DNA from 2 places in the Citricoccus sp. NPDC055426 genome. Region 1 is predicted to be linked to the other one. Evidence: riboswitches for the same ligand, from Rfam matches in the RefSeq annotation. Region 1 holds a riboswitch; the other holds the start of a gene.

Region 1 (4,586 bases):
TGGGAAAGCCAGAACAGCACCCGGGCATCGTCAGTCGCGGGCAGTCGCTACGTGACCAAGCTGACGAATGGTACGAACACGATGCTGTTCGTTCGTGAGGCCCCCAACAATGAGATCGGCACTGCGCCATTCGTCTGCCTCGGAACTGCGGATCTGGACTCGTGGCAAGGCGAGCGCCCAATGCAGATAACTTGGAAACTGCACCGCGACATGCCAGTCGAGGTACTCCGAACCGCCGGTGCGGTCGCCTGACCATGGGGACGGAATCGGCGGCAAAGGCATTGGCAGGGGGAAGCAAGTCAAGATCGAGACGGGAGCGACTGAACCGCTTTGGTTGCTGGGATCAGTCAACCTTGATGTGCCGAGGACGCCGACGCGCCCACCACAATTCCCGCGCCGTTCCTGTGCTGGTCACCGCATGATCCGTTCCGTCTCTTAGGTTTCTCGGTATCCCCGCCACGCCACGTGGCCCACCACACCTGGAGCGTCCATCATGCGTCTATCCCTCCCCGCCACCGGCGCCCTTGCCGCCGCAGCCCTCGCCCTGACCGGGTCGATCGCTGGCGTTTCTGCACCCGCCGCCCAACCGGCGAAGGAGGCGCCCGGCGTCGAGGCCCAGCAGCGGACCGGAGGGAACCAGAAGCTGACCCCGGAAGCGGAGCTGTTCCAGGCCACCACCCGGTCCACTGCGTGGGAGCTGGTGGAGAAGCTGTCCCTGGACTTCGAGACCTACCACCCGCAGGGCATGACCGTGGTGGGGGAGCGGATCTACCTCTCCAGCGTGGAGATCATCGAACCCACGGTGAAGTACGAGGAGCCGGTCGACGGCATGGACCGGACGGCCGGCGTCGGGAAGGGGCACGTCTTCGTACTGACCCGTGAGGGCGAGCTGATCAAGGACATCGAGCTGGGGGAGGGGGACGTGTACCACCCGGGCGGCGTGGACTTCGATGGCGAGAAGCTCTGGGTCCCGGTGGCCGAGTACCGTCCGGACAGCGCCTCGATCGTTTACACCATCGACCCCGAGACCCTTGAGGTCACCGAGCAGTTCCGGCACGACGACCACATCGGCGGCGTGGTCCGCGATCAGCAGACCGGCCAGATCCACGGGGTCAGCTGGGGCTCGCGCGACTTCTTCGCCTGGAACCAGCACGGGAAGCTCAAGGACGAGACCCTGAACCCGAGCCACTTCTTCGACTACCAGGACTGCGACTACTCCGGCGGCCGGACCCAGCTCTGTTACGGCATCACGAACCTCAGCAACGACGCCGGCCAGTCATTCGAGCTCGGCGGCATCGCCCTGACCGACCTGCGCACCCACGAGATCCTCCACGAGGTGCCCGTCCCCATGGTCTCCACGGCCGGCCACACGATCACCCGCAACCCAGCCGCACTCGAGGCCGAAGGCGATGTCCTGCGGCTCTTCGCCGCCCCGGACGACGGCGAAGAGGTCGCCGGGACCGAGCTGTTTGTCTACGAGGCGGCGCCCCTGAGTCTCTGGCCTTGAACGCCCGGCCCCGGCACCCACGGTGCCGGGGCCGTTCTCGCCTCCGGCAGGTGCGAGCTTCTGACCGCCCGTCTGGCCCGTAATGACGAGCCCGTGGCCGGCAGGAGGAAGGCAAGGTGACCCGCTGTTCGATGGCGACATGGCAGGAAGCGTTGCACTTGGTGACCTGCCCTACACTGGCCCGTGGACACGGGGTGCGCCGGCTGGCGCTGAGATAACACCCGTGGAACCTGATCTAGCTCGTACTAGCGAAGGGATGTCCGCGTGACTTCTTCTTGCCCTACCCAGCATTCCTCTGTTCCCCGCGTGCTCTCGATCGCCGGGACCGATCCGAGCGGAGGTGCCGGCACCGCCGCGGACCTCAAGTCGATCACGGCGGCCGGCGGCTACGGCATGAGCGTGGTGACCACCCTCGTCGCCCAGAACACCCACGGCGTGCGGGACCTCCACGTCCCACCCACCGACTTCCTCACCGCACAACTCAACGCCGTCAGCGATGACGTCACCCTGGATGCCGTGAAGACCGGCATGCTCGGCACCGTGGACATCATCGCCACCGTCACCGCCTGGCTGGACGAGAACCCACCGAACTTCCTCGTGGTGGACCCCGTCATGGTCGCCACCAGCGGGCACCGCCTCCTGCAGCCCGAGGCCGAGCAGGCCATGGTCTCCTTCTGCCGCCGCGCCACCGTGGTCACCCCGAACATCGATGAGCTTGCCGTCCTCACCGGCCAGCCCCGCGCGGCCACCGAGGACCAGGCCCTCGAGCAGGCCGCCGCCTGGTCGGCCGAGACCGGCGTGGCCGTCGTAGTCAAGACCGGCCACCTGGACGGCACCCGGGTCACCAACACTTGGGTCGGCCCGGACGGCACCCGTATCCCTGCGCCCTCCACCCGCGTGGACACCACCAGCACCCACGGGACCGGCTGCTCCCTGTCCTCCGCCCTGGCCACCCGCCTCGGCCGCGGGGACACCCCGGAGGCCGCCTTGACCTGGGCCACCGGGTGGCTGCACGAGGCCATTCTCCACGGTGCCGCCCTGCAGGTCGGCTCCGGGCACGGGCCTGTGGACCACGCCCACCGGTCCCGCCGGTTGCAGGCCGCCGGCTCGGCCAACCCCTGGTTGAGGCACGACGCCGTCCCCGCAGTTCTCGAGGCACCGCAGGACCTGGGTGCCCCGAGGGATCCCCGGGCCCAACGGAACCGGACGCTCATGACCGAGGCGCCGGCCGCCGTCGCGCAGGCCGTGGCTGCCACCGTTGCGCCCGCCGGCCCCTGGACCGCCGCGCTGTGGGAGGCCGGCGCGGAGACCACGGCTGCCATCGGCGCCTCGGCCTTCGTCCGCGCCCTGGTGGACGGCAGCCTGTCCGAGGCCGACTTCACGTTCTACCTGGCCCAGGACGCGCTCTACCTGAACCGCTACGCCCGCTCCCTGGCCGCCCTCGCCGCGCGCTCCTCCAGCACCGAGTCGCAACTGTTCTGGTCCCAGGCCTCCACCGGCGCCATCACCGAGGAGGCCGAACTGCATAGGTCGTGGATGGCCACTCGGCCCGAGGCCGCCCGCACCGCCGCCAGCCCGGTGACCAGCGTCTACACCGACTTCCTGCTCGCCACCACGCTTGGCGAGGACCGGGCCGTGGGGGCGGCTGCGGTGCTGCCGTGTTTCTGGCTCTACGCACAAGTAGGCGGCGGGATCCCGGACATCCCGGCGGGCCATCCCTATGCCGCCTGGCTGGACACCTACCGGGACCCCGGCTTCGTCACCGCGGTGCAGGGCGCCCTGGAGCAGGTGGAGCTCGAACTCGCCGACGCCAGTCCATCCGTGCGGGCCGCCGCAGCGCGGGCCTACTTGACCGCCTGTCGGCACGAGCTCGAGTTCTTCGAACAGGCCACGCGGCTCGAGCCGGAGGCGCCAACACCGGCACAGGCCTCACAGCACGCAGCCTCCGTGGCGGCCCTGGCCGGAGCAACCCGATGACCGCCGCCGCCCAGGGACTCTCAAACGGCCTCACCCCACAACGGTCCCCACAACATCCCCCGCAGCAGTCCGGCGTCGCGGCAATGCCGCCCGAAGGCAAGGCCGCCCTGCGCGCCGGAGTGGTGGGCAACTGGATCGACAACATCCACGTCTTCCTGCCCGTGACCGCCCTGGCACCGGCCATGCTCGTGCTCGCCGGCCCGGCCGCCACCGCGTCCACGGGGGCGCTGATCATCGTGGCGATGCTCTTCGGCCGGCCGGTCGGCGGGATCGTGTTCGGGCGGATCTCCGACCGTCTGGGGCGCACCCGCACCACCCGCATCGCGATCGCCGGGACCGCCGTCTGCGCGCTGGCCATCGCCGCCATGCCCACCCACGAGTTGCTCGGTGCCGGGACGGTGGCATTGATCCTGGCGTTGCGGTTCCTCGGCGGCATCTTCGTGGCCGGCGAGTACTCCGCTGCCATCCCGCTGGCCATGGAATGGTCCACCGGGAAGCGCCGCGGTCTCATGAGCGGGCTGATCCTGTCGATGGCCCCGTGGGCGCAGGCCACCATCGCGTTCTCGGTGGCCGGACTGCTCGCGCTGATCGGCCCGGAGCACTACGCCGCCTGGGGCTGGCGCCTGCTGTTCGTCCTCGGTGCGGCCCTCTCCCTCGGCATGTTCGTGTACTACCGTCGCCAGGTGGCCGACGCCCCCGTGTTCCACCGCTCCCGGGACGCCGCAGCCAACTCCTCCGCCGCCCCCAACGCGACCAGCACCTCCGGCGAGCCGGCCGCGGCAGGCGGGCGGCCGGCGTCGGGCCTGGGATCGCTGCTCACCGGCCGGTGGGCGAAGGCCTTCTGGCAGGTCTTCCTGCTCATGACCGGGCTCTGGCTACTGACCTACAGCACGGTGCTGCTGCTGACCGAGCGCCTGAGCACGGACTCGGCGCTGGATCCGGCGGCCGTCCCGGTGGTCATCGGCCTGGCCTCGGTGGCCCAGGCGATCGTGATGGCCGTGGCCGGTCACCTCTCCACGTTCACCGGCCGGCGCCGGCTGTTCGTGCTTTGGGGCCTGGTGGCGGCCCTGGCCGGGCCGGTGGTGTGGTGGCTCGCCGTCAC
Region 2 (4,586 bases), on a different contig from region 1:
GCGGACCTGGAGCTGGTCCGCCAGGACGAGACGACCCGGTCGCGCGGCGGGAGGGGGCGCTCATGAGCCTGTTGGAAGGGGCGGGAATCGTCTGCATCGTCCTGCTGGGGGTGGGGGCGCTGGCCGCGATCTACCGGATCGTGAGGGGGCCCTCGATCCTGGACCGGGCCATCGCCACGGACGTGCTGCTGATCGTCATCTCCTCCGCACTGTGCGTGGACATGGCCGTGCACCACCACACGGACAACATCGTGTTCGTGGTGGTGGCCTCCGTGATCGGCTTCGTGGGCTCAGTGACGCTGTCCCGGTTCGTGGCCGAGTCGAAGAAGGAGCCGAGCGAACATGCTTGAGACCGGTACATCCCCGGAGTCGATCCTGGACGGAGTCGCCGCCGTGCTGCTGGTGCTCGGCGCCCTGATGTCCACCGTGGCCGGGATCGGCCTGCTCCGCTTCCCGGACCAGCTCTCCCGGATGCACGCGGGCACGAAGCCGCAGGTGCTGGGACTGCTGCTGCTGCTGATGGCGATGGCGTTCGCCGGGCGGGCCTGGGTCTGGGTCCCGGTGCTGCTGCTGGCCTGGGTGATGCAGATGCTCACGGCTCCGGTCTCGGCGCACCTGGTGGGCCGGGCCGGCTACCGCACCAAGCACCTCAAGGCCGAATACCTCTATGTGGACGAGCTGGCCCACGTGGTCGCCAGCCATGACGACGCCGGCCGGCCGGCCGCCTCGGTGCCGGACCAGCGGACCGTGCCGCAGGAGGACCCGAGCGACGACCACGGGCGGGACTGATGCCCGCCGGGTGAGGTACCGGCCGGCGTCGGGCCCCTCCCCGGCCTCGGCTCAGGCCCCGACGCAGGTCTCGACTCAGACCTCGCCGGCACCTGCCTTGGAGGCGGAACGGGCCTGCAGGCGCTTGACGGCCGAGTTGGCGCCGCGCTTGGAGGTCACCCGGATGATGGCCGAGATGCCGGCCGAGATCACCGCGAAGGAGATGGCGCTGACGAGGTTCTCCTCGGTGTCGTCCAGGTCCTTCGGGGCGTCATGGCCGGTGACCGCCTTCCAGCCGAACTCCACGAGCTTGGCGCCGACGATTCCTCCGCCGATGGTGATGCCGGTAGCGATGAGCTTTTCCACGAGGTTGTTCACGTCGGTTCCTCCAGAACTCCAGGACGATGTCGGTGGTCGGTGTCAGCCTAACGGCTCGCCCCCCGCCGCTGTGGCCTATGATGGACGGACACTGTGAACGACAGGGGAGCACCGCACCGGTGCTGAGAGTGCGCGGACGCGCAGACCCTCGAACCTGCTCCGGCTAACACCGGCGAAGGAAGTCGAGTTCTCTGATGAAACGTCAGGACACCGTCCACCGAGACCCGGCCGCCGGGTCCTCGTGGAGTACCGTTTCATCCCCCTCCTTGGATCCTTGAGGAGGACAACCATGGTCTCTGTACAGACCGAATCAGCAGCATCGAACACCAAGAACCCCCAGCAGCCGCGCCGTTCCTGGCGGGTGGTGGACATCGTGGTGGCGGCCGTCATCGCGGTGGCCTCCGGGGTGATCTTCTGGGCCTGGAACCTGGCCTATGCCGGGCTGAGCCCCGCCTTCGCGGCCTTCCCGCCCTCCTCCGCCCTCGTGGCGGGGATGTGGCTGTTCCCGGCCGTCCTGGGCGGCCTCATCATCCGCCGCCCCGGCGCGGCGCTGTTCACCGAGCTCGTGGCCGCCACCGTCTCGGGGCTGCTGGGCTCCCAGTTCGGGCTCACCGTGCTGGCCTCCGGGCTGATCCAGGGCCTGGGCGCGGAGCTGATCCTGCTGGCCTTCCTGTACCGCCGCTTCACGCTGCCCGTGGCCCTGCTGGCCGGACTGGCGACCGGGATCTTCGGCGGCATCAACGACGCCTTCATCTTCAACTGGTTCCCCGAGTACACGCTGGAGTGGAAGTACATCTACGTGGCCCTCGTGGGGGTCTCCGGCATCGTGATCGCCGGGCTGCTCTCCTGGCTGGCCACCCGCGGGCTCGCCGCCACCGGGGCCCTGTCCGCCCTGCCGTCCCGCCGGGCCCACCAGGAGCCGGTGGTCTGATCCATGCCGGGAGCACTACTGGAGGCCGAGGGCTGGGGCTGGCGTCACGCCGGCCGGCCCGCGGCCGCCGTCGCCGGCCTGGACCTGACGGTCCCCGCCGGTCAGAAGGTGCTGCTGGCCGGTCCCTCCGGCGCCGGCAAGTCCACCCTGCTGTACGCCCTGGCCGGGGTGCTGGATCCCGCCGACGAGTCGGAGGAGACCGGCCGGCTGCTGGTGGACGGGGCCCCCGCGGGGCAGCTGCGCGGCCATGCCGGGCTGGTGCAGCAGGACCCCGAGACGCAGGTCATCCTGTCCCGGGTGGGGGACGACGCCGCCTTCGGCGCCGAGAACCTGCAGGTCCCGCGGGAGCAGATCTGGGACCGGGTCCGGGACGCGCTGGAGGCGGTGGGGCTGGGGGAGGCCCAGGGGATCGCGCTGTCGCGAGACACCTCGAAGTTGTCCGGCGGGCAGAAGCAGCGCCTGGCCCTGGCCGGGATCCTGGCCATGCGGCCGCCGCTGATCCTGCTCGATGAGCCCACGGCCAACCTGGACCCTGCCGGGGTGCTGGAGGTGCGCGACGCCGTGCTCGCCGTGGTGCGGCGCACCGGCGCCACCCTCGTGGTGGTGGAGCACCGGCTCGCGGTCTGGGCCGAGCACGTGGACCGCCTGCTCGTGCTGGAGCCCGGTGGCGGCATCAGCCACGACGGCACCCCGGGCCGGCTGCTGTCCCCGGGGCCCGGGTCGGTGCGCCAGGAACTGGCCGCCGCCGGCCTCTGGGTCCCCGGCCACGTCCCGGTTCCCGCCCCCACCCCGCACAACTGGAGGTCGAATCCGGCCCAATCTGAGGCTGTTTCGGCCGCGGACCGGGCCGCTTCTGACCTCCAGTTGCAAGATGGGCGGGGGCAGGAGGGCACGACGGCGGCCGGTCCGGATCCGCTGCCGGCGCGCCTGCTGCTGAGGGCGGGTGGACTGTCCGTCTCCAGGGAGCCGGTGAAGCCCGGGTGGCGCCGCCGCTTCGGTGCCGCACCGGAACCGGCCCAGCGGGACCTGGACCTGACCCTTGAGGCCGGCGAGGCCGTCGTCGTGACCGGGGCCAACGGCAGCGGGAAGTCCACGCTGCTGCTGACCCTGGCCGGCCTGATCCCGGCGCACGCCGGCACACTCACCGCCGGACCGGCGCTCAAGGGCGAGCAGGGGACGCGGCTGCCCGAGGACCCGTACCGGTGGAAGGCCGCCGACCTGGTGAGCCGGATCGGCACCGTGTTCCAGGAACCCGAGCACCAGTTCGTGGCGACCACCGTCCGGGACGAGCTGCTGTTCGGGCCGCGCCACGCGCGTGACCCGGGGACCGGGCGGCGGCTCTTCTCGGACGAGGAGGCCGCCGGGCGGGCCGAGGCCCTGCTGGTGGCCCTGCGGCTCACCGAGCTGGCCGAGGTCAACCCCTTCACGCTCTCGGGCGGGGAGAAGCGGCGGCTGTCCGTGGCCACGGTGCTGGCGGCCGGGCCGGAGGTGGTGTTCCTCGACGAGCCGACCTTCGGCCAGGACGCGACCACGTGGGCCGTGCTCGTGGGCCTGCTCCGCGGGATCGTGGCGGAGGGCCGCTCGGTGGTCGCCGTGACGCACGATGCGGACTTCGCCGCCGCGCTTCAGGCCCGCACGCTCACCTTGGAGGCCGCCGCATGAGCGAGCCCTCTAGCGCCTTCAGGGCAATCCACACCGGTGAGGATTGCCCTCAAAGCGAGGCGGGGGCGCCGTCCCGGCCGGTCGCGGTCTCCGCGTTCGAGAGGGCCAACCCGCTGGCCAAACTCGTGGCGCTGCTGCCCGTGACCGCGGTGCTCGTGGCCACCATGGACTGGGTCTCCTCCGGGATCGTGCTGGCCGCCGCCCTGGCGCTGCTGCCGGCGTCCGGGATCCGCGTGGGCGAGTTCCTCCGCCGCGCCTGGGTGCTGGTGGCCGCGGCTCTGGTCTCGGCGTGGGGCACCGCACTGGTGGGGGAGGACTCCGGCGCCGTGCTGCTGGCGGCCGGACCCGTCACCCTCTCGGAGGGCTCGGTCCTGGCCGGGATGGCCACGGGCCTGCGCATCCTCGCGGTGGCGCTTCCCGGGGTGATGGTCTTCATCACCACGGACCCCACCGACCTGGCCGACGCCCTGTCCCAGAAGATGCGACTGCCCGCCCGGTTCGTGCTCGGCTCCCTGGCCGCCTTCCGGCTGCTGGGTGTGCTGACGGAGGAATGGCGGACCCTGGGTCAGGCGCGCCGGGCGCGCGGCGTCGGGGCCGGCGGCAACCCGTTCCGGCGGCTGGGCTCCTGGCTGGGCCAGGTGTTCGGCCTCATGGTGCAGGCCATCCGACGAGCCACCAAGCTCGCCGTGACCATGGAGGCCCGCGGCTTCGGGGCGGGGGAGCGCACCTGGGCCCGGGAATCGACGTTCACCCGGATCGACGTCCGGGTGATGCTCGGCGGCTTCGCGCTCGCCGCGCTGGCGGTGGGGCTGTCCGTGGCGAGCGGGGCGTTCAACCTGGTCTGGGC

The links. A riboswitch is a leader RNA that binds a small molecule or an ion and turns the genes downstream of it on or off. The one in region 1 is predicted to bind thiamine pyrophosphate.
Region 2: it holds a riboswitch for thiamine pyrophosphate, as region 1 does, so the genes downstream of both, AB0K08_RS02790 (ECF transporter S component) here and AB0K08_RS07610 (bifunctional hydroxymethylpyrimidine kinase/phosphomethylpyrimidine kinase) in region 1, are expected to answer to the same signal.

The regions. Positions count from the first base shown of each region.
Region 1 is NZ_JBFARZ010000003.1:392,450-397,035, reverse strand. Features, by position in the region: gene AB0K08_RS07620 (DUF3427 domain-containing protein) at 1-252, shown strand, start outside; gene AB0K08_RS07615 (DUF6454 family protein) at 494-1,507, shown strand; TPP riboswitch at 1,688-1,781, shown strand; gene AB0K08_RS07610 (bifunctional hydroxymethylpyrimidine kinase/phosphomethylpyrimidine kinase) at 1,772-3,484, shown strand; gene AB0K08_RS07605 (MFS transporter) at 3,481-4,586, shown strand, end outside.
Region 2 is NZ_JBFARZ010000001.1:608,818-613,403, forward strand. Features, by position in the region: gene AB0K08_RS02770 (Na+/H+ antiporter subunit E) at 1-66, shown strand, start outside; gene AB0K08_RS02775 (monovalent cation/H+ antiporter complex subunit F) at 63-350, shown strand; gene mnhG (monovalent cation/H(+) antiporter subunit G) at 343-789, shown strand; gene AB0K08_RS02785 (DUF4235 domain-containing protein) at 865-1,146, opposite strand; TPP riboswitch at 1,239-1,344, shown strand; gene AB0K08_RS02790 (ECF transporter S component) at 1,436-2,077, shown strand; gene AB0K08_RS02795 (ABC transporter ATP-binding protein) at 2,081-3,739, shown strand; gene AB0K08_RS02800 (energy-coupling factor transporter transmembrane component T) at 3,736-4,586, shown strand, end outside.